Regions from separate parts of the Paenibacillus sp. GCM10012306 genome, predicted to be linked through region 3. Evidence: riboswitches for the same ligand, from Rfam matches in the RefSeq annotation. Region 3 holds a riboswitch; each other region holds the start of a gene.
The links. A riboswitch is a leader RNA that binds a small molecule or an ion and turns the genes downstream of it on or off. The one in region 3 is predicted to bind cobalamin.
Positions count from the first base shown of each region.

Region 1 (10,783 bases), on a different contig from region 3:
CACGCAAATTATCCTTTACTATTCTGTGTAATACCCAGCATTTAAGTGCGGTTTTTACGTTTTCAATGTCTAGATGTTTAACAAAAGTAAGGGAATCGAGAAAATTAAAATCCATAGTTTCTGTGCAACCGGAAATATTATTATAGAAATGCCATTTATTTGACTCGTAATTAATATCAAGTGCATGAATATTATTCAAGTCCTCAATTAACTGATATGCTTCCATTCTGGAAAAATTGTAATCAAATACTTCTGAAGTCTCAAAAACAATTTCATCAAGAAAATCGATATTATACAGATATTTAGCTGCTAGAGCTTTAATACTCAAATAAATTCCTCATCTCACTATATAGATTGGTATTGTTTAATAGGGCCTATAAGTTTTAATTTATTATTTATTCCTGTGGCAAACATAGCGACTTCATCTTTCCCATACTTATCCTGAGCATATTTTAAAAGCTGTAAATCAATAGCTAACCAATTAGCCATCCTTGTTTTTTCAGCATTTGGCTGCTCTTCTAACAAAGTGTTTTGAATAATCTCTATTTTCCTAAAGATTCTTTCGACTACTGATGATAGTGCATAGAAATGCGGAATGGATAGTGGGCATTGACCACAATCTCTTCCAGGGAACTTACATTCATACTCTGATATTAGACATTGATAGTTTTTTTGTTTACTTGGTAACTGACCTGTTATTAATCTGCCATAAATATCTTTGATTTCCGTAGGTGACATCTCCTTAATAATTCCGCGTACTATATCCTTATATTCCTCATTTTCGTTAAAAAAAGCACTGGAAGCATGAGTCTTGACCTGAAGTACAACATTAATAAACCCGGCTGTTTCTTCAATTTTGTATATATCACCTAAGTCCTCTATAATTGTTTTTATTTGTTTAGTGCGGTGGTGCTCTGAAGTTGCCTCTCCAAAAAGTATTTCAGCAAATGCATCAGGAATATGACCAAAGATATCTCTATCAAAGAGTTGCAATGAGATTTCGTCTAAACGTTGTTGGGGAATATCTATATAAATGTCAGTTGTTTCAAAATTTGCATGGCTTCTTAATATCCTAAGATACTCGGTGTCTTTTTCATTACCATATTTAGTCTGAATAAACTGTACAAGGCTTATCACTGTTCTATTCATCAGTCTATTTTTAAATAGGAAATCACTTCTTGAATAAAACCTAAAAAACAATTTAAAAGGTTTACTCAGTAGTTTTCGACCACTAATATCACATATGTTGAAAATCACCTTATCGGCGGTATTATCTATTGCTTTAGTTTTTAGTGTGCAGATTAGATAAGAAGTAACAAAAGCTCTTTCTAGTTGAGGAGCACAGAAGAAGAGACGCTCGGCTCCTGTTTTACTTACGATCATAGGTGAAGCTTTTATTCTAAAGATAATTTTTTTTATATCAGAGTCACTGATGTCGTTATTCTGTAACCATTGTAAGTCTAAAATATCAGTACCTTCTAAACTAATTATAGGGAGATCAAGACAGTCGCTATGCCTCCATGCATTATTTAAATGCAGCAAAACATACAACCAAGCGGAATCATAATTATCGGATGTGCAGTTATGTTTTGTTAATCGAATAGCTGAGTTTATTGCAGAGTGCTTATGCAACTCAATGTTTATGGAATGTTTAAATAAATCTGAGTATTCGTCAAATGTTAAGCATTTTTTGTCATGAGAAGATTTGCGTTCTAGTTTCCTGGGATTTATAAGACGAGCAATGTTAGAAGGTTTAATATTACTTTTCATCTCGATGACTTTGAAGACGAATTGTATAAAATCATATAATTTTTCCCTAATATGTCTGTGTATCTGTGAATTTGTTAGAATAAGATTAATATCATTTGATGAGCACTCATAAATTTCTTTCTTTATAAAGTTAACGAGTACTTCTGTTGTTTTCACGAGAGTTCTGATATAACTTGTTATTGTGTAAGACTGATTTCCTGGGCGTTGGAGTTTGTCTGATATGAATTCTGACCAAAGTTTCTTGGTTATTGGAGGAATATGGTCTATATCAATTTGCAAAACCTGTAATTGCCTATTGAATTCATAAGGTGCATGTGTGATTGTTGACTCAAAGATTAAGCTCTTTCTAATTTGGCTTTCCATATAAAAGTTATGAACATCCTCTTTTTTGTACAACCATTTACCACTATTGCGAAAATGCCAACTAAGGTAGGGAGGTATTTCGATTTTTTTTATAGAACTAGTTTTATTGAAAAAATCCCTGTTTTTATCTGGATGTAAAGTATGAATATCTAGAAAGCTGTAGTAATTTTGACTGAGTATTTGAAACTCATATTCTTGACGCTGAATCAGTGTAGCAACATCTTCTTTCTTGAAATATTTTATATTACCTTTTTTTAAAGATGGGGAAAGGATATTCTGTTTTACGATAACCTTAAAATACTTCAGTGATAAATGTGCTAATTCCATAACTTGATTAGACATAAGATATCCATCAACATTAAAATCTGGAAGTTTTCTATCTGTTTTAGGCTTAAAATTATGTATTGCTTCCATTAAATCGTTTCTACGGACATATCTAGCTTTTCCGGTTGAACCTATCGAAAATATTTTTAGCAACGGTCGTCTCTTTAACCAATGACTGAAAATAGTTCGGTCGGGCGTACCTTTTATCTCCCTGGCTTCTTCTAACGTAATGAAGTCACGCTGAAGCTCTTCAAATTCTCTTCGATTAAAAAAAAGTCTCCTGTCAAAAGCTCCATACAAAGGTTCCCTGATTTCTATTACTCTCATAAAATTTTTTTGGTCAAAATTTTTATTTTTATCTTCGTAAGTTTTTACATAATTATAAAAAGCTTGGTTATCAAGATGGAGTGCTTCAAATACTTCTTTGAAGTAAATGTACTCTTCATGAAATTTATTGAATTCATCAAGTGCACCCTTCATTGACTCTTTGCATATCAAGGTGGGAAGGCCGCCGCCACCTTTTTCTATCACTATTAGCTTTCTTGCTTTAATCAAGCGATCAATCATTCTCGCTGAAAAGCCTGTTTGTCTTGATACTTCCGCTATTGATATCATTGTGTCTAAATCACCTCCGTATTCCAATCCTCTAAGAATGCTCGACTCTTTTCAGCATTTATTACAGCTTGAGAAAGCTGAGTAATGGCTCTATTCATTTTCTGCATACCTGTTAGTTCTTCAACGTATACCATAACAGAGCTATCAAAAGTATCACCTCGGGCATTAGCTGTTTGTCGAACATTTAATCCCAAATCATCTAAACAAATATTTGTAAAAACCCCCCTTAAAGTATGAGTGTTAAAAACTTTGGAGGTTAAATAAGTGTACTCGTCAAAACGTTTTTGTATTAATAATCGTTCAATAAATTTAGAAACAACGCGTTTGAATTTTTCTTCATAAGTTTTTCCCGTCATTGGACTACCAAATTTATTAACAAAAAGTGCATCATCCACTGGGAATTTCTTGGGTGCTTTACGTGATTTTATAGAATTTAAATGTCCAAGATACAGTAGATTCATATATTCACTAGGTATAATAATTTGATGACGACATTTCTTTACTGCTTCCTTTGACAGATTTCTCTTATCTTTAAATAAATGTTCTTGCCTATCATCAATATCTACAACTAATGAGTTACCAGAATACCTTAAACTGCTAGTTACTAGATTTACCACTTCACCTCTTCTTAGCCCCCCAAATCCCTGTAGACCCAGTCCGAAGGCGATGTCTTTACACGACTTTAAACTTAATGCTGTATCGATAAATTCAACTAGTAATTGCTGTCTGTTCTCGCCAAAGTCTCTTAATTCTTTCTTTGGTGTGGAATTTCGCGCATTTCTATTCATCCTTACAAATGGGGTTGAATATTTTTCGTGTCCCTTTTCGTCTATGTATGTGTTTATAAATAGATTTTCATTAATAATCCCTTGCTTTTGAAGAAAGACATAAAGAGCAATTAAAACATATTCCTTACGATCCACTGTTTCCCTGTTAATGGGTTTACCATGCTTATTTAATTGTATCTCTTGGTTTTGTAGAAACTTTGCCCCATGAACAAAGGAAAGTCCAAAAAGACCGTGTTCGAATAATTCTAGGAAATCCTTCTCTCCCGAATTAGTCATAATCAATAAATAATTTAAAAATTGGCAAACAGTACTCGCTACTTGCCTTTCTCTCTCTAAAGACATTGATTTACTTCTATAATCAATAAGAAATTCGGTGATAGGATGAGGATACGCTATTTTGCTGTAGGTATTAAAAAATGCGATTTCGTAGACTCTAATATTAAATCCACGAGATCGTGAATATTCTTTATCAAGTGTTGTTAACCTATAAATATACTTGCCTGATGTAGTAAATGTCATTCAAAGGCGCTCTCCTTTTTTGTGAAATAAAAACAAAAAACGCATGGAGAAAAAGACGGTCTCATTCGAGTTCCGTTCTAATTTTCTTCATGCGTCGCGTGACCTGAAGTCGTACTGCTAAAGTCTCCCATAGGGTGGAAAAATGGACCGTAGCTACTCCCATATGCTATTTAATGAAATATATATAGATATAATTCTTAAAACCTAAAAGTACTTGAACTTCGTTCTGCGGAGTCTGCCTCGCACTGAGGCTGTAGCCCCTATTTTAATACCAATTCTATGTTTATTCAATATATACACTATTAATTTTCCCAAGATGATATAATATGGGATAAATCCAGATAATAAAATCCTTGATATGAAGGGTTTATTTGATAAATTTTTCGTTTGAAAAAAATAATCCCTGTGACAGGTTATATAATGACGGCTATAAATCCAACCGGGCGGAGCCGCCGCTGGAGCTGATTCCCCAGTTCGATCTAGTGAAGGAAGTTGTAGCAGAGCTTGGCGTACCCAACGTCGGGCTGGTAGGCTATGAGGCCGATGATTGCATCGGTACACTGGCAGCCGGTTATGGTGAAGAATCTGAGGTTTACATTATTACCGGAGATCACGACATGCTTCAGCTTGTTACGGACAACGTGAAGGTCGTGATTATGAAAAAAGGCCGTTCCAACTATAAGGTGTATGATCCGGCGGAACTGCTGGAGGATAAAGGTCTTACGCCTGCCCAGGTCATAGATTTGAAAGGCTTTATGGGCGACACAAGCGACAATTATCCTGGCGTTCGCGGCATCGGCGAGAAAACGGCACTTAAGCTGCTAACTGATTATGGTACGGTCGAAGGCGTTATCGAGAATTTGCAGCTGCTGCCTAAGGGAGTGCGAGCCAAGATCGAAGCCGATCTCGATATGCTGCATCTATCACGGGAACTGGCAGAGATCCGCTGTGATGTTCCGGTGGTCTGCACGTTGGACGAGTGCCTGTGGGCGCTTCAGCATGAATCTGCGGCTCGTAAATTCAAAGAGCTGGAATTCGGCAGCCTGATGCACCTAATTGCCGAGATTCAGGAAGAAGAAGGTATTGTGCAGATCGAGCTTGGCGATTTGGGCTAGAGTAATACAAAGTTAGAGTCTAGTGAAAAGCCCTGCAGTGCAGGGCTTTTTGGTATGCTGCAAGGGAGAGTGGCGGGGGGAATCCGCTAATAACCCAGTTTGTATCGGTATAGATGCGGTACATATGAATTGTGGCTACTTCGCTCTGATTGCATAGTATATTGAGTTCAATGTTTGGACACCACATTTATTTTCCGGGGGTAGCACGCATGAAGTCCAGAAACAGCAATACGTCGGCCTATCTGGCCGCTATTCTTTATGCCTCAATTATTGGTTTTTCCTTTTTGTTCGTCAAAATGACGGTCACCGAGGCCAATCCGCTGGATGTGCTAGCGCATCGCTTCGCTATTGGCTGGATCGCAGTGGCCGTACCCTTTCTCTTCCGCTGGGTCAAACTCCGTTTCACCTGGAGTGATGTTCGCAGACTGCTCCCGTTGGGCCTGTTATCTCCAGTGCTGTTCTTTGCGCTTCAGGCGTTCGGTCTAATGAGTGCTTCTTCTTCGGAAGCAGGCATCATTCTGGCGATGGTTCCGCTGTTTACCGCGCCGATCGCGGCTTTTTTTCTTAAAGAACGAACGAATGTTATCCAGAAGCTGTCCATCCTGCTGTCTGTATCGGGTGTTATTTTCATCTTCGCGATGAAGGGAGGCGCTGGCTGGAGTGGCAATAATGTGGCTGGACTGGTGTTACTGGTGCTGTCTGCACTGAGTATGGCAGGTTTCAGTGTGCTGGCAAGGCCGTTGACACGGAAGTATACGCCTTTGGAGATCTCTTTTGTTACTATGGCTATGGGCTTTATTTTGTTCGTGGCTGCTGCTTTGATCAGGCATGGAACGGCAGGCACACTGAATGTCTTCTTCCAGCCGTTCGCAGATTCCAAGTATTTGCTGGCTCTGCTGTATCTGGGTATCCTGTCTACAGTGATTAGCAACCTGTTGTCCACTTATGCGCTAGCCCGGCTAGAAGCTTCCAAGGTCAGCGTCTTCAATAACCTGTCTACGCTAATCTCTATAATCGCCGGAGCCATGATTCTGCACGAAGAACTGACGGTGGCACATATTATTGGCACCTTCATGATTATTACAGGGGTGCTTGGCACCAACTTCGGAAAGCTTCCTTGGAAGTCCAGAGGTGATGCTGCGTCGCTGAATGCGGGAAAAAGCCCGGGTGCCTGATTTTGAGTAAAGAGCTGATTCATCATCTATTACGGATGGGAACGGCTCTTTTTTTTTGAATGTAAATTGGAAGGAATTCCTAACCCCCACTTTTATCACAGACACGTAATGCCAAGTCCGCTATGATGTACAAGATCAATTAGCGATAAAACAAGGTGCCCTTGGATGCCAAGGGGTAACAGGGAATCGGGTGCAACTCCCGAGCGGTCCCGCCACTGTATAGGAGAGCCGTTCTTCACCAGGTCACTCGAAGCAAGATTGGGGAAGACGAAGAGCCGGCGTTATCATCCGAAGCCAGGAGACCTACCTTGTTTTCGCACACCAAGACTCTACGCGGATAGGAGCGGTGTACGAATTGACGGAAGAGCTGAAGGCGGCAAGCGGCCCATGCAATGGCGGACTGTGGATAAGTTCCCTTTGCACAAGGTGACTGCTAGTTTCTGCTGTCTTGAACGGAGTGAGACTGGAATGTGAATTCCGAGCCCATCCCTCTCTTTCGTAAGCAATGGCGTACATAGATCTCCCACCTGTTAGGGTGGGCTTTTTTGGCTTTCAAAGCTTACAAATGAACTTAACGTGGAGGGAAATGGGATGAAACAACGCAGGATGTGGAGTTTTATGCTGCTGGTCGCCGGATTTACCGTGTATTTGCTATTTAATGAACCGGGAACTGCACAGGCCATGCACATTATGGAGGGATTTCTGCCAGTGGGCTGGGCGCTGTTCTGGTGGGCGGCATTTCTGCCGTTCTTTATTCTAGGAATTATGAGGTTGAAAAAAATGACGAAGGACAATCCGGAGCTGAAGCTGCTTCTGGGCTTGTCCGGGGCCTTCACTTTTGTACTGTCAGCACTCAAGATGCCTTCTGTCACAGGAAGCAGCTCTCATCCGACGGGAACCGGTCTTGGTGCAATTATGCTTGGTCCGCTGCCCATGGGCGTTATTGGCTCAATTGTGCTGCTCTTTCAGGCGCTGCTGCTTGCCCATGGTGGAATTACTACGCTTGGTGCGAACGCCTTCTCGATGGCGGTGGCTGGTCCTTTTGCCGGCTATGCGGCGTACAAACTGATTATGGGGACGACCCAGCGCGAAAAACTCGCGGTATTCAGTGCGGCAGCCATCGCGGATCTTATGACCTATGTGGTCACCTCAGTCCAGCTGGCAGTAGCATTTCCGGCTGCCGATGGCGGGGTGATGGCTTCGTTCATGAAGTTCGGAAGCATCTTTGCCATCACGCAAATTCCGCTTGCCATCAGTGAAGGATTGTTGACTGTGCTGCTCTGGAACTGGCTGAAATCTTATAGCCCGCATGAGCTGTCTTTACTGAAACGCCAAACGAAAGGGGCCCAATCCTAAATGAGTGCCAAATGGAAAAATGCCTGGATGCTTCTGGCAGTCGTTCTGCTGGTTGTACTGCCGTTACTGTTTGTAGAAGGGGAATTTGGCGGGGCTGATGATGCTGCAGAAGGCGCGATCACAGAAATTGATCCTTCATATACCCCTTGGTTCAAGCCGCTGACGGAGCTGCCGGGAGAGACCGAAAGTATGCTATTCGCCTTACAGGCGGCTATCGGTGCCGGGGTGATTGGCTATACGATCGGTCTGCTCAAAGGAAGACAAGGCAAGCAGAAGCTGAATGATCAGAAGAATTGACGCTGTCTCCTATGGCAATGCTTTTCGCAGCCTGTCTCCGATGTGGAAAAGCGGATTCGCCGCAGTCATGTTCGTGCTGTCCTTTGTTCTGGACCCAGCTTTACAACTAGCTATTTCACTATGGCTGATGATCTGGTGCATCTTCTATGCCAAGATCCCGATTCAGTTATACGGGATGCTGCTGGGTTCCGCATTGCTGTTCTACTTGATCAGTCTGCCAGTCCTTGTAGTAGAGATCGGCCGTCCGGCAGCCGGAGAGGCAATGGTGGTAATGCCGTTGCCAGGATCTTCACTCTCGCTCTATATGACGGCTGCTGGACTATGGCGAGGTGGGCTGCTGCTGGCAAGAGTGGCAGCTTGTCTGTCGTGCTTCTTTTTTCTGATTCTTACCACGCCGTTTGGCGAACTGCTACAGGTGCTCAGCAGATTGCGGATGCCGCAGATTGTACTAGAACTGATGCTGATCATGTATCGTTTTTTATTTTTGCTCAGCGACACCGCACATGGCATGATGCTGGCCCGGCGATTGCGCGGTGGCACAAGGGGATTTATGCCCAAGCTGCGAGAGGCTGCGGGGATGGCTGGCGTTTTGTTCGCAAAGACGGTTCAGCGATACCATGGTCTATCTCAAGGGATTTTGACCAGAGGGTTTGCTGGCGATATTGTTTTACCGCCCTGTGAGACCCGTCCGGTTCCGGTTCGGTATGCTATTGAGGCTTACATCGGAATGACTGTATTGGTACTCGTTCAGAGCTGGTTGGCCTGGCGATTGTGAATACCGTTGATCCCATCATTTGGGGTCGATAAAGGAGAATCATCATGAATAACTCAAGTCTGGCTTTTGAGGAAGTGGTGTTCCGGTACCCGGACACGAGGGAGCCTGCATTGCAGGGACTGACTGCGTCCATTCCTAAAGGTTCCAGAACAGCTGTGCTGGGCCATAACGGATCGGGTAAGTCCACGCTATTTCTACACGCGGTGGGTATTCTCCGGCCGCAGCAGGGAGTTGTGAGGAAGGATGAGGCAAGGCTGTCCTATGCCCCCAAAGACCTGGCTTCCCTGCGCCGCAGCGTCGGGCTGGTGTTCCAAGACCCGGAGCAGCAGCTGATTTTAAACACGCCTCTTGAGGATGTATCGTTTGGGCTGCGGGGTTGCGGTATGGCTGAACCTATGATCAAGCTGCGCTGCCGCGAGGTACTGGAACGGCTGAACTTAACAGAGCTAGGAGATAAGCCTATCCACCAGCTTAGTCTGGGACAGAAAAAACGGACGGCGCTGGCCGGTGTGCTGGCGATGGAACCAGAACTGATCCTGCTAGATGAGCCAACAGCTTATCTGGACCCTATGTCCGAAACGCTGTTGCTGGAGGCGCTTGATGATATACATGCCCGAAAGGGAACTACACTGGTCATGGCTACACATGACATGAATCTGGCTTACCACTGGGCGGACTGGATTATTGTCCTGGATAAGGGAATATGCAGGGCGTGTGGCAGGCCAGAAGAGTTGTTTGCCAGCCGGGAGATAATGCAGACCATCGGTCTGGGTTTACCGTTGCTGGCTGATGTATGGCAGAGCTTGCCGCCGGAGCTGATATCGGGGCAGAAGGCGCCCCGGACTGCGGATGAGTTCAAGGCTGCTCTGAGTGCACTGCTTACAAGTATTGAGAGGCGAGGAAGTACGGTAACGAGATTATAAAGGGACGAGGAGAATTATGGATAAACAGGGCAAGCTGCTGATCATCGGTTTTGGACCCGGTGCAATGGAACATATTACGGGTCGGGCACTGGCGGCAATAGAAGAAAGCGAAGCGGTAATCGGCTACAACACCTATGTTGAGCTTATCAAGCCACTGCTGCGGCATCAGGAAATAGTCGGCACAGGCATGACGGAAGAGATCAGCCGGGCGCAGGAAGCTGTACGCAGAGCAGAGACAGGACAGACTGTTGCTGTAATATCCAGCGGGGATGCCGGTGTATACGGCATGGCCGGACTGGTGTATGAGGTGTTAATTGAACGGGGCTGGAACCCGGAAAAGGGGATCCAGGTCGAGGTGATTCCCGGCATATCCGCCATCCAATCATGCTCATCGTTGCTTGGCGCACCGATTATGCATGACGCTTGCACGATTAGTCTCAGCGACCATCTTACACCATGGGAGAGCATTGCGACCAGAGTGGAGGCGGCAGCGGCAGCGGATTTTGTTATCGCGTTCTATAATCCGCGCAGCGGGAGGCGGACCCGGCAGATCGAGGAGGCCCGGAACATTCTACTGCGTTATCGCGAGCCTGGAACGCCGGTCGGCATTGTCAAAAGCGCCTATCGTGATCGACAGCAGACCGTCGTAACCACACTCGAGGACATGTTGGAGCATGAGATTGGCATGCTGTCTACTGTCATTATCGGCAACTCGGCGACGACGGTTTTCGAGGGGATCATGATTACCCCGCGCGGATATGAG
Region 1 covers NZ_JBHRYW010000010.1:228,483-239,265, reverse strand. The annotation lists gene ACFORK_RS21470 (hypothetical protein) at 1-328, opposite strand, end outside; gene ACFORK_RS21465 (hypothetical protein) at 346-3,072, opposite strand; gene ACFORK_RS21460 (hypothetical protein) at 3,078-4,379, opposite strand; gene ACFORK_RS21455 (5'-3' exonuclease) at 4,751-5,494, shown strand; gene ACFORK_RS21450 (DMT family transporter) at 5,704-6,669, shown strand; cobalamin riboswitch at 6,806-6,994, shown strand; gene ACFORK_RS21445 (energy-coupling factor ABC transporter permease) at 7,261-8,025, shown strand; gene ACFORK_RS21440 (energy-coupling factor ABC transporter substrate-binding protein) at 8,026-8,322, shown strand; gene cbiQ (cobalt ECF transporter T component CbiQ) at 8,306-9,097, shown strand; gene ACFORK_RS21430 (energy-coupling factor ABC transporter ATP-binding protein) at 9,142-10,020, shown strand; partial or broken gene cobJ (precorrin-3B C(17)-methyltransferase) at 10,037-10,783, shown strand, end outside.
Region 1: linked by a shared signal. The riboswitch ahead of ACFORK_RS21445 (energy-coupling factor ABC transporter permease) and the one ahead of ACFORK_RS26290 (S-layer homology domain-containing protein) in region 3 are both predicted to bind cobalamin.

Region 2 (10,783 bases), on a different contig from region 3:
CGAGGAAAGCCTGAGAGCACGTTTGACTCCGCTTCAATATGAAGTGACACAAAATAATGCTACAGAGTCTCCTTTCCGCAACGAGTTTTGGGATCACCACGGGGATGGCATTTACGTAGACATCGTGTCCGGCGAGCCGTTGTTCAGTTCTGAGGACAAATACGACTCCGGCTGCGGCTGGCCGAGCTTCACCCGTCCGATCCGTGATTATTCTGTCAAGGAAAAGACCGACCTCAGCCATCTGATGGTCCGTACGGAAGTCCGCAGTAAAGAAGCCGATTCTCACCTCGGCCATGTATTCAACGACGGCCCAGGCCCTAACGGCCTGCGCTACTGCATCAACTCCGCAGCACTGCGCTTCGTGCCCAAAGAAGATCTTGAGGAAGAGGGCTACGGGGAATATCGCGTACTTTTTCCGCAAGCTTAACGTAGGGAGTAGGAGTAGGGCTTGAGCATGGTCAGGGCTTGAGTTTGAGTTTGGGCTTGAGCTTCAGTATGGGTCAGTGCTTCAGTATGGAGCCGAGCTTCAGTATGGTCTGAGCTTCAGTACGGTCTGAGCTTCAGTACGGTCTGAGCTTCAGTATGGGTCTGAGCTTCAGTATGGTCTGAGCTTGAGCATGGTCTGAGCTTAAGCATGGTCTGAGCTTAAGCATGGTCTGAAGCTTCAGTTTGAGTCTGTGCTTGAGCATGGGGCCGAGCTTCAGTATGGTCTGAGCTTGAGCATTATTCTAAGCATGAGCACAACTAAAATTTTCGACATATAAGTTCAGGAGCTATTAAGCTGTTCACAACCACCATCTAGTACGATTAGCTGATCGACCTTTATGTCTTAACAGTAGTACCAAAACAAAGCCGCCAAGCCTCACGAAACACGTGAGACTTGGCGGCTTTTTAGTCTAAATGCGCGAACCTAGGAAATCTGTGACTTTATATATGCGTATATGGATGTATAGTAATATAGATTTTCGTATTTTATTGTAGGATTGGTTAAGTGTTTGGCGAATTCATTGAGCAGGCATGAAAATGGTGAAGTGATACAGATTCAAGCTCGGGTTCGGGATACGAAATTTAGGATTCTGTATTCCGAAAACAACCTCTACTGAAGATCAGCCCCGTGCTGATGAGCTAACTGGAAATTTTCAGACTGTTGAGAAAGTTGTTGTTTTAAGAAAATCCATAATTAAACCCTTGATTAATGAACCTATCTCGAAATCAGGACTGGTTCTTGTTCCAGCTGGTAACGGACCTCAGATCCGTTATTTCCTAACAACTGACCGTCCCAGAAAATAACGGACTCCAGAGACGCTATGAGCAGAAATCGGGTGTAAAATCCACGTTTTGGGAGGAAATAGCGGCACCTGAGTCCGTTACATGTTCCAGAAGCTGCTTGATGTGTAAATAACGGCGCTGGGGTCCGTTAGCCCCCATGCATACGTCTCCAACCTTCTGAAGCAGTGGTTTTGACATGCATTGATGATGAAGCTGAGCCTGATTTATAAGGCTATTTCGCATCAACAATCGTAGAGAATGGTGTTTCTCGACAGTCTGAGTTTTTCCAGTTATTTTTCAAGTGAGCATGGTCTGATCTTTGTCGGCTAATTCTTCGTTACTGTTTTATCCCTCAGCCTGCTCTCCGTTCGGCACAACACTCAACAATGTAGCGTCTTATATTCCAACTTAGCTTCCGCAACATAAATAGCAGGTCCACGTCCCAGGTACAAATTTCTCACCCTCATACTTTACTTTTTATCCTGGTTGTCATTATCACGACTGTCAGTAGGATCAGCACCGCCCTGTGTCGATTGCGGATCTTCCGATTGCGCATGCTCTACCTTTGGCTGCGCTTGCTCCGCTGTTGATGAGGTCTGCTGAGCCTTGGGTAGTGCTTGCTCCACCTTAGGCTGTGTCTGATCCACCTTCGCTTGAGCCTGTGGAATCTCCGGTGACGGTTGCCGGATTTCCGGCGCATTCGGTTGCTTTCCTCCCAGCTGCCGATTGGCGTCTCGAATCAACTGGGATTGCTCGTCGTGGCCACGCTGTCTTCTTTTACGGAAGGCGAAGACGATTATCAGAATAATGGCTGCAGCTATCAATATGGGCAGGGCACCAGCTAGGATCACCACAATCCACTGAAAGGTGACGGACAATGCATTCAGACTGCCACTCAGCGCCTGTGATGCGCGTGTGCCAAGTGGATCCTGACCCTTTTTCTTCATCACATCTAAACTTGCGTCCGTTTGGTACAAGCGCAGCTCTACAGTTGAAAACGAAACATTCTGATCAATATAACGCATTCTCCCTTTTATCCGTTCAATCTCCTCCTGGATGGAACCCAGTTCGTTGGCAAACGCGACAAGGTCGGCGGGCTTGGTCGCTTTTTTCATAAATTCGGTGTATTGAGCTTCCATCATCTGCTTAGCCTTCAGTCGGGATTCAAGATCTACGTATTCTTCAGACACGTCCTGCCCCTGGATACTACGCTGGAGTTTCACATGCTTCACTTTCTCAAGATTACTCAGAAAAGACGAGAAGCCGGATGCCGGTACTTTCATAATGAAATTCCCACCTTGCTCGTATTCAGACATATTCTCATCAAATCCAATGATATAGCCTTGAGCAAGAGTAACCATATTTCGTACTTCTGTCTGAGCCTTGGCGTAGTTGTCCACTTCCATGTTCAGGTTGGCTTTATAGATCAGCTTCTTGTTCAATCCAGCTACAACATCGCTGCCAGTAAACCCGGCACCCGTTTTCCCGGTATCCACTGCCGAAGAATCTTCTGCGGAATCCGTACTACCAGCTCCTGATTCTCCCCCGGCTTTGACAGCCGAATCAGCATCGACACTCGATTTCTCTGCTACCGGAGATGTATCACTAAGTGTCTGACTTTCAAACTTACTCACTGAGTTAGCCGTACCCGAATCCGCAGCCACATTGTTACTCTTGTGATCAGCCGAGCCGCAGCCCGTGACGACAATAACCAGAATCAATAACCATACTCCATACAACCCCCATTTTCGCATCATCAAACCCCCATAATTTAGTAGAATACTTCTATGTATCCCTGACGATTCCAGAAGATGGAATGTTGCATGACTATTAAATGTTTTGCATATATTGATCCAGAGTACCGGGTAAAAACAAAAAAAGCAGTACCCGGATCTGGATACTGCTGTTTGCGAACAATCAGTTTGTTTGGTACAATTACGGTGTCTTAACAGACAAATAACACCAAAAACCCTCACATCCATTCAGATGAGGGCATGGTTCTGTTCGGACAAGCTCCACCTTGCCGAGCAGGGCATTCCATTTAGCGATGAAGTCATTTTACTAAAGGGGAGGTGAACCCTTATGGCAAAAGACGTAATCTGTGAAGTCAACTCCTGCACGCACTGGGCAGCGGAGAACAAATGTCAGGCCGATTCCATCTTCGTTGCTTTCCACAGCTCCAAGGAACCAACACGTGCGGAAGAAACTGATTGTAAAACATTCGAGAGCAAGTAAGCTATTCAGAAGGAACCCTCCACGGTTCCTTCTTTTCTCATTTATTCTATCAAGAATGAGAATTATTATCAAGTGTATCATTAAAAAAAGAATCCCTAATAATGAAGGTGTCCCAAACGCCAGGAGGTGTATGGTACCCCTTTTACAATCTATACAACCTTGCTTACTACTGTAGGCTCTTGCTTGTCTGCTAACTCTTGCCCACCTGATGCATTCTCTCGCTCCCCTGTTGTATGTACTCGATTGTATCTGTTCCTCGCCCACTCCATGCTCTGACTCTTCTGCTGTGCCCATACTCGCCTTCCCCTACGCCCTTACTCACCTGCTGGATGCTCTTACTCCCCTTTTTCACTCCCTGCTCACCTACTGGTGTTCTGCGAAAATAAAGTCGTAGACTGCCTCTTTTGTTGTTCAATTATCGTTTCCCGTTAGCTTAATTGGAAAAAAATAAAATTATAACGCTAAGCATGCGCTAGTACAGGTACACAGAACTTTGAATTTTTATCTATGGCAAAGTTAGCCTTAATAAATAGCATATCGTCATTATTATCCATCGGCTCATACTGAGCTTTCTCAGTGAATTGATCTGGTGTGAAATGAAATTGAATACTCTCTGTCTGTTCATTAGCAATTCGGTTAAGTAAACTATTTATATGAACATCATCTTGACTAACTATATCGTATAGATGAAGCGTATGACCTTCTTGCTGATAGACGATAATAGCTTCGTCCTCTTGCGAGTAATAAATTGATTCGGGAAACACATTTAAAGCGTAAAACATAAAAAGTCCTTGGTTATTGCTAACACCAAATTGTCCTGAAATAGGTTTGCGGGACAAAACCATTCGTTTGATAAATTCCAAGTCTTCTTCATTGGAACAATTCAGCTTGCATATGGTGGAATCCTCATTTGGAACGGGATTAAATTTCAATTTGAATTGCGATTCACCAAAGGATTCAAATCCGAATTTCGGATAAAAGTTAATCGCAGTACTATTAGCGAATAAGAAGAAGATATCACATTCTTGCTCGTAAATATTAAGAACATGATTCATCAATGCTCTAGAAAGCCCTTTTCCCCTGAAATCAGGGTGAGTAATAACTGTTCCAATTTGAATCGCTTTCTTGTTTAACCCATTAATCACTACGTCCATTTTGCTGACAGAAACATTAGCGATGACTTTACTATCTCTAAGAAATGAATAGCAGATATAACGATCATCCCAGAAACCTTTCTGATACCAAACTTCAAAGTTAATATCAAAAGCTAAAGTCGTTAGTTGATTAAAACTATCTCTGTAAGCCTTATTATCTTTGTAAGCGGAAACTAGGTCTATTCCAACTTCTATATTTTCATTTAAAAACACAAATATACCCCCTATCGTATTTATGATAAGTAGCTTCAATTTTACCACATCAAAGCACTATCGGTTACAGTAAATAACAATTATAACCAAACTCCCTATTGGCTTAATGAAGCATCGTCAGTATAATACTTTATTTCCTCCTTACAACCGGATGCTCATACTTATCCACCCAACGCCCTTACTCTCCTGCTATATGCTCTTGCTCACTTCCCGTTTGGCTAGACTCAACCAGCTAAAATGGTCTAAGCGAACCGAGCCAGTTCTAGTTCCCCAATAAAAGAAACCAGCAGGCCTCCCCACGAAGAGAGAGCTGCTGGTTTCTTTTATAGTTCTATATTGTAGCCTACAGCGCTACATTTAAGCTTTGCTTACGCTAGTCTTTGTTCTTGCGATCGAAGCAGCCTCAACCATGTTGCGCAGGGCGCTTTCGGTTTCTGCCCAGCCGCGAGTCTTGAGTCCGCAGTCCGGATTGATCCAGAACAGTTCTGGGTCCAGTACACGCAGAGCGCGGTCGATGTTGACAGTCATTTCTTCTACAGCCGGTACGCGCGGGCTGTGGATGTCGTATACGCCAAGGCCGATGCCTTTGTCGTAGTCTTGCTCCTCGAAGCTTACGATCAGTTCGCCGTGGCTACGGGAAGTTTCGATGGAGATAACGTCCGCATCCATATCGGAAATGGAATCGATCATGTTGTTGAATTCGCTATAGCACATATGCGTATGGATTTGCGTCGTATCTTTGACATCGTAAGTGGAGATACGGAACGCTTTAACCGACCAATCCAGGTAATGCTGACGGTCTTCTGGCTTCAGCGGCAGACCTTCACGAATCGCAGGCTCATCCACTTGAATCATTTCAACACCAGCGTCTTCCAGTGCCTTCACTTCATGACGCAATGCAATCGCGATTTGGTTCGCCACTTCTTCACGGCTCAGGTCATCGCGGACGAACGACCAGTTCAGGATCGTTACCGGTCCAGTCAACATGCCTTTTACCGGAAGCTTGGTGCGGGATTGTGCATAAACGCTCTCTTTAACTGTCATTGGCTCGATGAAAGCAACGTCAGCATAGATTACCGGTGGCTTCACGCAGCGGGAGCCATAGGATTGCACCCAGCCATTGCGAGTGAACAGATATCCAGCCAGCTTCTCACCGAAGAATTCAACCATGTCTGTACGTTCAAATTCGCCGTGTACGAGTACATCAAGTCCCAGCTTCTCTTGGAATGTGATGACTTCGTCGATTTGATCGCGGATATATTGATCATAACGCTCTTGGTTCCATACACCTTTACGCCATTTGAGACGTGCTTGACGAACTTCCGGTGTTTGCGGGAAGCTTCCAATCGTTGTTGTTGGCAGCAGTGGCAGGTTCCATTTCTCTTGTTGTACTTTCACGCGCTCTGCGAATGGCAGGTTACGGTTTGCAGGAAGTACAGCCAGCTTACGCACCTCTGCAGCGATATCTTCACGGCCACGCTCAGGCAGCGCACGGAAGGTAGCAAGCGCATCGCGGCTAGCTTGCAGCTCAGCAGCAACTGCATCACGGTTTTCCAGTGCAGAGCTAATCAGCTTCAGTTCAACCAGCTTCTCGTTTGCGAATGCCAGTGCGTTCTTGATTACCGATTTTACTTTATCTTCGCCTTCTACGGTTACCGGTACATGCAGCAAGCTGGAGGACGGTTGCAGGAATACACGATCCAGGCTAACATGAGTCGCCAGTTTGTCGAGCAATGCCAGCTTGGCATCCAGGTCGGAGCGCCAAATGTTACGGCCGTCGATGATACCAACGCCAAGAATCTTGTCTTCCGGCCAGCCAAGACGCTCGATCGACTCGAGGTTTGTACCGCCATCGTGCACGAAGTCCAGACCCAGACCTTGTACAGGCAGCTTGAGCAACGCTTCAAGCGGTTCAGCAGCTTCGAAGTAGGTTTGCAGGATGATGTTCAATCCAGGCACAGCTGCAGCGATTTCTGCATAAATCGACTCAAGCAAGCTGATGTCTTCATTGGTAAGCCCAGTTACAACCGCAGGCTCGTCCACTTGAACCCACTTCACGCCTTCTTGCTGAAGCTCTTGAAGCAGTTGTACATATACAGGCAGGAAACGCTTAGCGATTTCAGCTGTTTCAGAAGACTGGAAGCCTTTGGAGAGCTTCAGGAAAGTGTACAGACCGATGACAACCGGCTTTCCTTCGATTCCTGCTTTCTCTTTGGCAAAACGATATGCTGCAAGTGGCTTGTTTTCGGTCAAACGCGGCGTTTGATTGCCGATCTCCGGAACGATATAGTGATAGTTCGTGTTGAACCATTTTGTCATTTCGCAAGCAGTGGCTGTAGCATTACCACGAGCCATTGCGAAGTAAAGATCCAAGCCGATATCTCCGCCGTCGTAATCATAACGTGGAGGCACAACGCCGAACATTACGGCTGCATCCAGGACGTGGTCGTAGAATGTGAAATCATTGACCGGAATCAGATCAATGCCAGCTTCCTTTTGAGTTTGCAAATGCTCAAGCTGGATTCTCTCCATTTCGGAGCGGAATTCCGCTTCATCTTTTTGACCAGACCAGAAGGTCTCCAGGTTCTTTTTCCATTCGCGGTTCTTCCCGATTCTCGGGTACCCGAGGTTGCTCACTTTTACTGTTTGCGTCATTCCTAGGTTCCTCCCCTATCTCACTAATAATCTATATACGTCATGTTTTATACCCAAAAAAGGCGTCTCTCCCTGTAAGAAGTCAGAGGGAAAGACGCCCTAGTATTATACATACTTGTAGCTGGTCTAACACCATCCTATCTTCCGTAGGTAAAGCTGTGCTGTCGAAACAGGCAGGTCTCCTGGCTGCGGCGTCTACATCTTCAGCCGTCTTCCCGAACAGCATATGCTGCCAGTGACGAGGGTTGCTGAAGACTCTTCCGTTACAGTGGCGGGACCGCGTCGGTCTTGCACCGAACTTCCCTATTAAGCCATCCGGTATGTCTATCATCCGGCAGGCACCTGTATCCGTTATTCAGTTTCGGGAATGAATATAACGTCATGATACTGGAATACCAAGTAAACCGCAATAGATTATGAGTGTAACAGTTATACGGAATCCTTATAGCCAGTTAGAAGAAAATAATATACACCACTGCTGCTAGCACAATTCGGTAGATAGCGAAGGGCAGCAACTTAACCCGATTGATCAGTTTCAGGAAGAAACGCATCGACAATAGGGCGAAGACAAAGGCGCTGATGAAGCCAGCGATGAAGAACGGCAGCGACTCCATCGTGAAGTATTGCCAGTTCTTCATTAAAGAAATCAGTGTAGCTCCGGCCATGACCGGCACGGCCATAATGAACGTGAAGTCGGCTGCTGCCCGGTAGCTCATCCCGAGCAGTACGCCCCCGGAGATGGTTGAACCGGAGCGGGAAAAGCCCGGCCACAAGGCGAAGCACTGCATCAGTCCAACGCCTAGCGCTTGTTTGTAAGTCACTTGATCGACCGTTTCAGTCTGCACCTTCTTCGGCGCAAAACGGTCGGCACAAATCATGAATACAGCACCTATGACGAGTCCAATCAATACAGTTGCCGTCGAGAACAGATGGTCATCAATATAATTCTCTGTAAGTAAACCTAGGACCGCGGCAGGAATCAGGCCGATCAGCACCATACGAAGCTTCAGATGCCCTCCTTCACCGGAAGACTGCTGTGGCTGTCCATCCTGTATAGGCTGCATTTCTTTGCGGCTGAACCGCTTCAGACCCAGCAGATCAATGAATCTTTTCCAGAAAATAACGACAACCGCCAGGATAGAACCCAATTGAATAACTACTTTAAACGTATTCGCCGTATGTTGGCCCAGAAACGCCTGTGACTGCAGCCACATATCATCCACAATAATCATATGACCTGTAGAGGATACGGGAGCAAACTCGGTTATACCTTCGACGATGCCTAGAATAATTGCTTTAATAATCATGAGCAGGTCCATGTTACATCCTCCTTAAATTTTTATGCAGATTGCGCAGATAGCGACTTCGGATGAAGAAGAAGTAGAGTACCTGTGCGACAAAATAAACCGCCAACACCGCTCCTGTCTCCGTCACAATCGACAGGTAGAACAAACGCTGCAGCGCAATAAAAGCAAACAGACTATGCAGTATAGCCAGTCCAATTGGCACAAAGAACATCAGGGACATCTGAAATGTCACAATTCGGTCCAGTTCCCGGTCCGTTAATCCCATCTTAGCCAAGGTGGAATATTGCAGACGATCATAATCCAGATCCATGTACAGACGGAAATAAAGAAAACTGCCAGCTGCAATGAAGAATACTGTGCCCACAAGCAAAGAAGCGAACAGCATTGTACTGTACAGTGTCTTGTGGATCTCAAACAATGTGCCGCTGACCGCAATCGCATAAGGGTAATCGGCCTCGTACGCCTTCTTGCCCTTGACGGAAAGATCAGTCGCGATTCCAACTGTCTGCAGCAAATCTGCGACATAGAATCCTGTGTACTTATCTGTCTGCACGGGGTGGATAGTGTCATATAGCTCATCACTAACCACAATGCCGCTAAAGTCACCCCCGTCAACGCCGTTCAGCATCGGGAGCAGATGGTTCGCAATCGGTAATTCCTCCGTGTAGCCGATCTCCCGAATTATGCTCCCCTGCCGCAGTGTATACGTAGCCTTGACTCGTTCACTCGTCAGACTACGATCCCGCTGGGAACCGATCATAACCAGTCCGTCATGCCCTTCAAGCGGACCTTCGAACGAACGGAAGCCAGCCTTCAGCAGCGCCTGCTTATAAAGGCTGTAAGAGATCAGCGGTAGCAGCCGGGTCCGATCCGGGCCAGTCTGCGATATCACTTCTGCATATTTAATCGGAATGCTAAGTGTATCAAAGGGCAGACCACGGCCTTGGAGCTCTCTGCGAATGCTATCCAGGTGCTGTTCTGTTTCTGCCGCGCTTTCCGTACTTTTAGCCACATAGCCCACAGCCGCCGGATAATTAAGCTTCAGTTCCCGGGTCAATGTCTGAATCGAAGCAAATACACCTACAGAAGTGAAGGACACAGCCGAAATAATCGTGATGATAAAGAACATGCGTCCGTTCTCTCTCCAGCGGGATGACAGACCTGAGAGTGCGATCAGATTAATCCGATGCCAATAGAACCGCCGAGTTCTCTTCAGCAGCTTCACAATGTAAAGACTCAGTTGGGTATAGAACAGATAAGTTCCAACTACCGTAATAGCCACAACAGGCAACATAATGACATCCACCAAAGCCGCGCGCACTGTAGCAGCCATTACATACCCAACGATTAGGCAAACTGCTGACAAAAGCGCAAGCACTATAGAAGCCTTAGGTTCTTCTTCATTCTTGCCTTCACCCTGGAACAGCGGCATCGGGTCTTCAGGACCCGTTAGAGCAAACGTACACAGCGAGATCAGTCCAAACAACAGCACAAAGCTGCAAATGGTCAGCACTGGGGCCTGCCAGGGCAGATGAAAGGGAAGCGGTTGAATGCCAAGGAAGCCGGAGCCGATCATCAAAAACAGCTTGCCAAGCAGCAGGCCCAGTCCGGTACCGGTGACAATTGCCGTGCTGCCGATCATCATATTTTCCAAAAAAACCATCAGGTGCAGCTGCCGCTTCGTCATCCCGTGCATCAGCAGAATACCAAATTCCTTCTTGCGGGACTGCAGAAAAGAGCCCACCGATACAAGTACAAACACAGAACAAAATACAAAAATGGACCCTTCGGCTACCATCATTGTCCGCGTGGCGGTACTGAAAATCAGATCCTTAGACAAATCCGGGTGATAAATAAACAGAGCGCACAGAAAGAAGATCATCACCGAGAACGAGCTGCTGACAAAATAGGCGGCGTACTTCCGCTTGTTACGAATTACATTTCTATAAG
Region 2 covers NZ_JBHRYW010000001.1:622,489-633,271, reverse strand. The annotation lists gene msrA (peptide-methionine (S)-S-oxide reductase MsrA) at 1-427, shown strand, start outside; gene ACFORK_RS02820 (DUF4349 domain-containing protein) at 1,740-3,023, opposite strand; gene ACFORK_RS02815 (DUF1540 domain-containing protein) at 3,352-3,504, shown strand; gene ACFORK_RS02810 (hypothetical protein) at 3,695-3,919, opposite strand; gene ACFORK_RS02805 (GNAT family N-acetyltransferase) at 3,966-4,871, opposite strand; gene metE (5-methyltetrahydropteroyltriglutamate--homocysteine S-methyltransferase) at 5,229-7,526, opposite strand; cobalamin riboswitch at 7,682-7,887, opposite strand; gene ACFORK_RS02795 (undecaprenyl-diphosphate phosphatase) at 7,979-8,845, opposite strand; gene ACFORK_RS02790 (FtsX-like permease family protein) at 8,847-10,783, opposite strand, start outside; gene ACFORK_RS02785 (ABC transporter ATP-binding protein) at 10,777-10,783, opposite strand, start outside.
Region 2: linked by a shared signal. The riboswitch ahead of metE (5-methyltetrahydropteroyltriglutamate--homocysteine S-methyltransferase) and the one ahead of ACFORK_RS26290 (S-layer homology domain-containing protein) in region 3 are both predicted to bind cobalamin.

Region 3 (10,783 bases):
GTCTTCGCATCTACCGTAGTCGGAACTGGAATCCATTCATTAGTAGTCTTGTTCAGCCAAGCCATAGTCAAGTTATCTAGATGGTCCGTAGTAACAGGTACTCTAATGGCCAGATCCACCGGCTTCGCGAACTTCGTGCCATCCGGAGTAAATTCATACAGTCCGGATACCAGTTCGGAACGACTGGATGAGAGTTCTTTTACATTAATCGTAACACCACTGGACACTGCGCCAGCCGGAATGCTTAACTGCACTTCTCCGGCATTATCCTTCAATGTCGCTGCTGCTCCGGCTGGAATCGCCTGTGACAAGGACACTGTATTAGCCGCCAAAGTCTGCTTTAGTTCCGCTGCCTGGGCAGCCGTCATTTTTTCATTGGCATTGCTTACGGTTGTAGTCTGTCCTACCTTGTTGAGCGGCAGAGCATTATCCGGGCTGATGACAACCGCAGTGCCCGTTCCTGGAGTACCGGTGGTTGGCCCCTTCGGATCGTTCTCAAAGGATGGCTCACCCAAATCGACTCCAAGATTTGTTGTATAGCGCCAGGCAACCGTATCCCCATCTGCAAGCGTAGTATAGGCACCTGCACTGTAGTTCGGGAATACTCCATTGACCGAGTACATCCAACCGCTTTTCTCACCACGGTCGAACTCTGCCAAGCCATCAATTGATCTGACATATAAACTCATGCCGGAACCGGTAGCAACCACCTTACCTCCCAACTGACGAACCAGTAAGCTATAAGGCGTATCACCCGGGTTCAAATTGACTGTTGTGCTCGGAACAATTGTACCGCGAATGGCATCGCCTTCCACCAAGAAGGTGACCTGCGATTTTGCAGGTGTAGGCGTTGGTGTTGAAGTACCGTTATCCTTAGCAACGGATATTGGGCTTACCGTTCTAACCACTGTTGGAGCAGCATTTTTTTGGTAGCCCGTAACTTCAATTTCATAGTCACCGGCAGTCTTACCGGAAACAAAGGTCGCTTTGCCATCATTATTGGTGGTTACTGTTTCACCTTTAATCGTAACCTGAACACCCTCAGCCGGCAGGATCAGACTGCCTCCCGTGTTCCAATCATCGACAATCTTCTTTACCAGAATAGTAAATGGCTGTCCGGAAACAGGCTGCTTTGGCTCCGCCTGGATGGAATCAATAAAGGAAGTGACTCCGAAATCACCATAATAGAATAATATCTGTTCCCCACTCTGAAGTAAGTAATCCGCTGCCCCAACATTCGGAAGGGTCCAGCCTCCATCTTTCTTCACAGCATAGAACCAGCCATCCCAGCCACCGTATTGTCCCGCTTCTATTTCTTTAATCGCAGAGACATACTCTCCCATGGGACTGTTCGTAACGTCCAGAGAGAGATTACTGGTTTGCGCCAGTTTTCTCAAAGCCTGAAGCGGACTCGTTGCATCTACCGTGCCAGAAGCCAAAGGACCTTCCGGACCTTCAATAGCTATAGAAGAATGAGCTTGTGCTGCTACGCTAAACTGTGATTGAACTGGTAACACACTTGGTGCTGCACCTTGACGGTAACCTGTAAGCTCCACATCATAAGTGCCTGCAGGCAGGCCAACAAAACTGGCTTTCCCCTCACTATCTGTTGTAACCGCATGATCCCCAATAGCTACCTTTACCCCTGGGGCAGGCTTGCTAACAGTCTTGGACGGTGTCGTGTTCCAATCTACCGCATCATTATAGACCTGAACCGTAAAGCCTTCTCCTGGAGCAGGGATGGCCGGCAATACGTTTACATGATTATTCAGACTTGTATCAGCATCGCCGTAGAAAAATAGAACTTGTTGGCCTGCATTAAGAGCATAATCAGCAGCATCTACATCCGACACTCTCCAGTGCCCGTCTTGTTGGAAAGCATATTTCCAGCCGTCAGAGGCACCGTACTGCTGCTGCGAAATTCCGTTAATGCCATTAAGTTTGCCGTTTTGTATATCCAGCGGTATATTATTAGCCTTAGTGACCTCTACCAAAGCCTTAAACGCCGTTGGCGCTTCCACAGCCCCGCTAGTGATCCTTCCTTCAGGGCCTTCAATTGTAATTGAAGCCTGAACGGCCGGTTTTTGTGAAGCCGGTTGCTTTAAGTTATAGAACTTATCTCCTTTAAGGAACAGTTGATAGGAGATTAGTGCTTGCAGTGCCTGTTCAGTTGCAATGCTATCAGATGTTCCTGACATAGCATGACGGAAGCCGCCATCAGTAGATTGGTAAGCTAACAGGTTGGTGATAAGGTTGTGTTGGCCCTTGGTGAACTCTGGTCCTGTCGGGTCAATACCAGCAGTAGTCAAGCCAAGAATAGCCTGTGAGTTAGCCTCACTACTCACGCCCCAACGGCTGTCATAGCCGCCGTCCTTGTTCTGATTCTTGGACAGCCAATCAACGGCACGCTGGCCTGCAGACTCGACTTCAGGAAAGCCGTTGTAAGTGTAGAGAGACTGTAAAGCCATCCCCGTTATATCTGCATTGGAACCAAAAGCCGAGAAGACACCTGACGGATCTTGTTTCGAGATGAGATTATTCGCAATCCGCTCTTTGCTCCAGACTGCATCATCAGGCACATTATATTGTCCGGCTGTAATAGCTAGCAATGCATATATAGGGCCATTTATGCCTTGTGCCGCTACGTCCTTGCTATTATAAATCGGCTCAAGAAGATTATAGCCGCCGAAGTTGGTTGCATCACGACCGATTGCCGTAACAGCCAGAGCCAACCGGGCATACGTGGTTACATACGGAGGAGAAGAAGCAGTCATCGTACTCTTCACGCTCTTCTCAAGTCCGGTAATATAACTATCCGGTATCTTAATTCCAAGCCGCCCGTAGCTCATCGCAATCCAGTCAGAAGTATATCCTTTATTCTGTACATACTTTATAGCGTCTGTAATTGCCTGTTGAACATCTACCGGTTCTTGTGCAGCCGCAGCAAACGCCGCTGCGCCGTAGGTAGCATCTGTTACGCTAGTTTCTGTAACTCCTTGTCCAGTAAGGCTTTGCTGTGCTTCGGCGAAGGCTTGTCCTGCCGGCACCAGCGAAGAGCCAAGAATGGAGATGACCAGCAGTAGTGCCAGTCCAAGCGCAAGCGCTCGGGATGATAACATTCTTTTCATCATGAACCTCTTTTCCTTATAATTTGGTTTATTCTGGTAAAAAAATAAAACCACCCTATTATGAAGGGTGGTCAGAACAAACTTAGCTTGAGGGCAGACGTACGGGAATTTCTTTCCCGGAGTACAATCCATCTGCAACTGGTTCCCGACCTCACCCCCCGAAGGCATGGGAACACTTTGAACAAGGCAGGTCTCCTGGCTCATGCCTCATCGCTTCTTTCCGCCTTCCCGACTCCTTTATAGGAACAGTGGCATTTGAAAAGTCGCTCCGCATCTACAGTGGCGGGACCGCGCCGGATTTTGAACCGGTCTTCCCTTTTAAGCAAACTCAGATATCTGAGTCTGCACCTTCTTCATTAAATATACTACTATTAAATTTTAATATTCCTAATAATAGCTATAATCCCCCGGTATGTCCATAGAAAAACTGCCAGAATCGGTATTGTTCCATATTGACAGCGAAAAAAACTCCTGAATGCTGTATAGCCATAACTTGTCCAAGTCATAACTCAGCAGCTGTTCAGGAGTAGCAACTATTTTTTCGTTTTTGGTTTTGTTGTAGCCGTCGGCTCAGGGCTTGGGTCGTCCTTCACCGAAGACTCATCAGAGGTTGGTGCAAGAGCCTTGTCGGACAATTTCAGCTTATAGTCCCCAGCCTCAATGGTGTCGCCCGGTACCAGCGCAGCCCCAGGCTCCAGCGCAAGGGTTACCTGATATTGGCCCTCTTTCGGAACTACTTGTCCACTTTCTGGCGTAAGCGAAGGTGAAGCGGCAGGATCAATTGTTGAAGAAGACTGCTCTTGCTGATTCGCAGCATGATTAGCTTGATCAGACACTGCATCCTTGGCATTAGCAGATGAATGCGGAGAATTATCCGTTCCCGTTCCATCTGCATTTCCAGTTGCATGGTCAGCAGCAGAATTTTCTTGCCCGGAGGAAGACTCTAAATCCGATGAAGGCAATGAACACGTACTAGTCGTAGCTGTTACTTTATACGTACTCTTGGTGTCATCGGTATTGAGCAGACTAATCTCAGCCGGCTTGAAGCTTTCGCAATCAGCAGCAGTAGGGAAAATAAACTGCAGCTTGCTACCCTCCTCCTGCTCTCCGTCAGGTGCCAGCAGATAGGCCATGACCGGCCGCTGGTCGGTACCAGCAGTTTGGGCCGGACTTGGCTGCGGACTAATCTCCGGTAGGGTACTATCCTTCCCGTCCGGTCTCAGCATGCTAACAGCTATAATTGCAATTATCAGGACAATTCCAATCGCGAGCCCCGAGATCAGGATTTGAAATCGGCTGCGGCTGACCCACCGCGCCAGCGGTGAAGCCAATTGGGAGCGGGCTTCATTATATACATTTTGCAGAGCAGGATGTGCAGCTGCAAGATAGGATTTGCGGAATTCGCGATTCTTGAATGCTTCTCGGTCATTACTGAGGAAATATTTCAGAATCGCTCGGCGGTACCCCGGCTGCAGCTTCTTGTTCGAGATTACAAACAATGGATTGCCTTGTGTCCAAGCCAGGAAGCGGTAGACGGTCTCTTTATCCGAACCTGCTTTCTGGTTAACCAGCTCCAGCAGCGCTTCGTAATCCAGCGGTCCCCCCTCACGGCGACTGCTATAGTAAAAGCCCAGCGGCAGCCGTTCGAAAGGTTCAACGGACCTCGCCTCCTTCAGCCAGCGCCGTCCAAGGAGCTGCACATCATCTAGCTCCTTTGGAGTCAGTTCCGCGAAGATTCCTTCATCCGGCTTCTCTTCCCCGAACCAGCGGTAAGCGGCCCGCAGTGCATTCTGCTTCTGCTTGCTGATTTGATCCAGCGGCGGATACCATTTAGCAGCACCCTTCGGATAACGCAGGAAGGCAATATCCAGTAGCTGTTCCTTTGTTAGTTCCGCCAGGGACAAACGGTTCAGCAGAAAACGGTCAGCGGCTGCAGCCAGTCCGCGCAGAAGTTCAAGCGCCTCAGGCTGGATACCACCGCTGCGCCGCCGTTCCTTCTCGGCTTTCTCCACACGCTCATGGATCCCGGCCGCAGCGGCAACAGGATCGGCTTCACGCTGAAGCTTTTCCAGCAAATAATCCTTGGTTTTGTCCTCAATAAAGGCCTGCTGAAGCACCTCGGGCAGCGTACGCCCCCAATAGAGGACAAAACCGGCAATATCCGCTGCCGATGTGGCGGCAGCCAGACGATTCTCCAAATACGGCTCCAGAAGCTTCCGGCGAAAGATCGGCTGGGCCAGCACTTTTTTGAAAAAGGCCGCACTCAGCTCTTCTTCACTCTCGATAATGGTATACGCTGCCTTCAGGTCGTCCTCGCGCCCTTGGTTGCTGTTATTCAGCATCCCGTTAATGAAATAATCGACGATACGGTCCCTGTAATTATGTCCCGGCAGCACATAGTAAGCCTTGAAGCTCTCCATTACCGCAGGTATCAGTGGCCCCCCTTGCCTGATCAGATCATATTCACGGTCAAATCGCTCTAGAAAAATATCATTCAACCGGACTCGCGACTGTAGCGCGCCATCCCCTTTGAGATAATCAAGCAATCCACCGAGAACGGCATATTTGTTCTGTTCATATAAGCTTTCATTGCCTTGTTCAATCTCGTAAAATACAGCCAATTCGTTATATAGCCCCAGCGATAGCTTGCGATCCAAGCTTTCCCCGTCCAACATCCGGTCGGCAAATTGACCAAAGTCATTCATGCTACTGCCGCTGCTCGTCACCTTCCAGGCCAGATCAGCATATGGCTGCCGTGAATCCCCGAAATCGACATTACTGCTGCGCCCGGAGACGAGGTCGAACGTAAAATCCTTCTCCACAGTGCGGTCGCCGGGGCGAAGTGAACCTTTCTCTACAAAGGTCAAATGAATATATTTGCGGCTCTTTGGCTCATTGGCGTACGTAATGACACCCAGTCTGCGACGGAACTCATTGGGTAGTGCGCCAAAAATAACCTCTGTTAGCTCTGCTGCCCGCTTCGACAGCTCTCCAATCGGTACATCCAGCGACACATAGATCTTCTTCTTGCCGGCCACGGAAGTCATCACCGCCTGCAGCAGTGCCTTGAACAAGCCCTCCCCAATGTTCAGAGAAGATAGCACTGTCACAGGGTCGACCTGTGTTCTCCCCGCCACCAGAATAGAAGGCAGCTCTGGCAAAATGCCACCCAGCTCACCTGTGTAACTCTCCGCAAAATCCGCATGCAGCCAATCCCCATAACGCTCTACAATCTCTTCTGCACGAGCAGCCGGAACAACAAAGTTATGGGCGAAAAAAGCACTCCGCTGCCCCGTGAAATCTGCCGACTGATAGCGGCTGTTGCCGATGACGGTCTCCCCGTTCTCCGTATGGAACAGGTGTAGGGCCGAGGGGTAGGCTGATTCGTCCTTCTCCCCGCGCGCCGTAAGTTCCGCCGGAGCATCATAGAGGCAGAAGGGATGAAGGATTTTTTTGATAAAACCGCCGTCCAGCCCTTCCGACTTTGCTACCGTATCGAACCCTTCTGTGGAGCGAAAAATCCCGCGCCGCTCCCGGGTGTACATCTGCTGAGTGATCATCGCCCCTGAATGATTCTTCACGGGCCGTCGCTCCCCTCGATGTATTTCAGCTTGTGAAGCAGCCAGATGAACGGCTCGTCCACCCGAATCGGGCTGACAACTCCTTCAATCTTCTGATTCACAGGATTGCTGCCGAGTGCGGATACGGCAAAATAAGCAGTGTTGGAGAAATACACATCCATCGTATCCTTGAACGGGCGGTCCACCTTGCCGATAAACCGGCGAATTTCCCCGTCAATGTTGTGAAATTCGTCCAGATTTAACGTTTTACGATGCACATAGTTATTGAAAACGTTGCTGTTGGACTTGATGTAATCGCCGTCTTCATCTTTTAACGAATGCAGCATGTCGCTCTTCGCAAGAACGATTGCGGTAGGAATGTCCGTCTTGCTCTTCTCCTGATAAGCAATAAAATCACCGAACATGGTCAGCACAACGTCGCGCGGCTCATCATATTGCGAGACCCATTCCCCCGGACGATCGCCCAGGTTGATGCGAATCTTCTCACGCACCGAACGGATTTGTAGCGGATCGACCATAAACAGGATACCCGCAGAGTTCTTGATATGCTGTCCGTGCAGCCCCAGATAATCCTGATCGACCATACCTTCACCCGCAACATCGAAGAAGACCAGCGTCAGCGGTGGTTTGCTTTCATCCTTGAAGACAAATTGGAAGATGAATGGCTCCTGCATCTTTTCCTTCTGTGTCGAAGCCAGCAGATCCCCGCGTTCAAACAGCGGCTCTTCATAGAGCGTGCGGAACTTGCGGCTAATCTCGGCATTCAGCGGCATGCAGGCAGCATCAAAATGCCCGGCCGTGGTGTGCTGGAGCGTATGAATCAACGCCGTCATGTACACTGACTTCCCTACTTGGGAAGCACCGATAATAGAGATAATATTGCTTGGTACCTTGCCTGCTGTGACCGGAAGCTCGTTATGGCAGGATGGGCATAACCGTCTACGTGTAAGCACCCCATAGCGGTCCGTCAGACCAGTGAGCACATTGTCTGTGTAATGATGATATTCCTCAGGGATATCGGCTGGACGAATAATAGCCTCAATGTCATCCACAGTATCCAGCCCGAAGCGTTCACGGTATTTATTGAGCGCATCATCCTCGCCAAGAGCGTAATTCTCATCGTCCTCCCGGCTATGCATAGCCCGAAAGACCACGTCCTCCGGCGCAAATTTGGTAAAGCAGAAGGGACATACGATATCGTAATAGAGCGGTCGCGGCTGCGACTGATTCTTTTTCATAAAGCGGCTAAAAAAAGACATCTTTCATCCTCCTTAAAGCTTTACGCAGTAAAGCCCGTTTCGTTCACACTGGCCAGCCTGGACTGCGTGAAGTATTGCAAATCACCTTGCTCCTGGTGCAAAGCGCCTTACTCCGGTACCAGTTCATAGACAAGCCCATACTTCCGTCCATCTGTGAAAAAGATACGTACAAAATCATCCTTGCCGATCTCAATCGGCGGAAGCTGGTTACGTCCGGCGGCAAAGTCCTGTACGAACGGAAAGCGAATGCCATCGTCTTTGCCCGCAGGATGACCGCCACGTTTCTTAACATAACACAGCACATCTCTTGCTACCGGGACCTCTGCCGTAATGGACATATGTACGGTCTTTTGCTTGGCGAACAATCCTTTTTTCTGAACAATAGAGTAATAGATCCGTGCCTTGCCCGCACTGACAAGCACGCGGTTGGCGTCGTCCCTCTGCTGTACCAGCACGGTCTCACCGTTCTCCGTATGACGAGCATAGACGGTGTAAGCGACCAGCCCGATATCATCAAGCCGGTCACGATAACCGTTATTAGATTTGTATTCTTCACGTGTATAGAGCTTCATTCCGCCGGGCGGAATGTCTCCGGCCACAGGCTTATCCGCAGGGCCTTTATGAATGCATACGGCCTGCACACCATCCGGCCAGCGCCATCTCAGCGTGCAGAACCGATCCTCCACCTGTGTTGTGATCTCAGTGATCAGGGGTGTGGATGAATCTGCTTCAGCATACCTCATGACAATAGCTCCTTTCCACTTCTCCTAGAATCCCTTGCTTCCCCGATTTCTGCGTGGCCGCTCAAAGCTGTCCGATGTCGTAACCGCGGCAGGCGATCTCGTGCCTCTCCGGGTCAATCGGCCTTCGCCAACCGGAATGACTCCGGTGAACACCCCAATGATTGCAGCCAGAACCAAAACAGCCAGCAGGCGGATGAGCGCATCACTGAAGGTGTGGCCGCTAAGACCGTATTCCAGAATCAAACCTGCCAGCAGACCAGATGCGGCGCCGCCGATCCCGAAGCTCTTGGCCAGATGGCGGTTGTCGAAGACAATGCCCAGTCCCAAGCCCAGTGCAGTCCCGATAAGAAGCAACGACAAGATCCGGACCGCCGCATAATAAGGACTGTTCTCTGTAGCGTCGCTACGCTCCGTCAGAAGCGTCCGGTCGCCGAGGCGATCATAGATTTGCTGAAACACATCGCCAAGACGTCCCGCATCGGTCACATCATAATACTGGCCCCCGGTCACGCGGGCAATCTCCTGTAGCAACGCGGGACCAGACGGGTCCTCTATGCCCAGCCCAATCGTATTGACCGCAATGCCCCGGTCCACAAAGTCCTGTAACTCCCGAGCCGTATCCATCTGGCTGAAGCCGTCTGACAGTAGAATGACCATAGAGCCGCGATCGCTTCTGCTGTCGCTCTTAATGACGTTCAGCGCCTCGTTCAGCGCACTGCTGATATTCGTGCCGCCTTCTGTTGTCTTGAGGTTCAGGATGGCCGCTGACACCTTCTCACGGTTCTCCGAATTCGACAGCGGTGTAAGCGGCTGAGCGACCGTCACTTCTTGGTTGAAGGTCAGCACGGCCACCTGATTATCCTTATCCATCCGCATGACAAGGCTCTGGGCAGCCGAATAACGGCGATTGTCGGGATCGCTTTGGTTCATACTGCCGGAATCGTCGATGACCATGACGACATCTTTAATCGGTCTGATGCCGCCAAAGTTCAGTTCATACACGAACTCTGACACTGCACCGACGCCAAAGGCCAGCACCAGTGTCAGGGGCAGCAGCTTCCAGGATAATCCCAAGTAACGCTGCTTCCAAGAAGCGCCGTTCAGCCTTGGCGAGATGATCTCGGCGATCAGGCAGCCTACCCCGATTCCCAACGCTACGACCGCGAAGTAAATGCCGACAAGCAAGATGGATGGCAGGTCTGTGAGCCAGCGACCCAGCAGCCATTCTCCGATCAGAAAAGCTACGGCCCCCCCGATCAATGCGAAGAAGAGCAGGAGCATATTAATTTTACGCTGCATGTTCATTCATCCTTTCCGGTGGAACATAAGTGAAACCTAGTTTGAAGCTGTTCTTCTCTCTTCCTTACTAACGCATGCATCTTTAACGCAGCTCGGGAAGACGTTCCTCTTCGATGGCATGCAGCTTGTAACCGTTCTGGACGTAAGTCTCGTAATACACTCGGCCATTCCGGTAATATAGCAGATCCTCCAGATGAAAGCCGCCCATAAGATTGAGCTTCTCTACCCCGCTCCTGCGCTGCTCATGCACAAAGCCCAACCGGTAGATCCGGGTCGTCTCATCCACACCGTAGACATAGCGCAGGAATTCGGAGGTGCTGTCACCGAAGAAATATTTCTCCTCATGCCGATGCTCCTGCGTATACTCGAACAGCCGCACATTGACAACAGCCCCTTCTTCCAGGCTGCGGTAGAGCCGCTTGAACAGCTCTTCCTTAGACAACACCTGCGTGTTGTCGTAAGCGACAGCCACATTGGCCCGCCGGAGCAGCTCCTCTTCGAAAGAAAGTGCGAAGGCTTCAGCCGCCAGCAGCTCCCGCCGACAGAGCTCGATCATGCGTTCCACAACCGCCTCCTGACCTTGATCCAATAGCTGCGACAGACTGCCTAGATACCGTTCACTGAAGAAGACGCCGGGACCACGCCGGGTCTCAATCTCCTTCATCACCTCTTCGGTAACTACACCATAATACTCCATGATGTTCTGCCCGATATCGTCGCGGGTCCGCTGGATGCTCTCCTGGGCAATTCCACGTAGCTCTTCCTCGAGCGTC
Region 3 covers NZ_JBHRYW010000017.1:30,911-41,693, forward strand. The annotation lists gene ACFORK_RS26290 (S-layer homology domain-containing protein) at 1-3,119, opposite strand, end outside; cobalamin riboswitch at 3,297-3,495, opposite strand; gene ACFORK_RS26295 (GAP1-N2 domain-containing protein) at 3,662-6,709, opposite strand; gene ACFORK_RS26300 (TRAFAC clade GTPase domain-containing protein) at 6,706-7,968, opposite strand; gene ACFORK_RS26305 (beta-mannanase) at 8,076-8,711, opposite strand; gene ACFORK_RS26310 (vWA domain-containing protein) at 8,736-10,010, opposite strand; gene ACFORK_RS26315 (transcription initiation factor TFIID) at 10,093-10,783, opposite strand, start outside.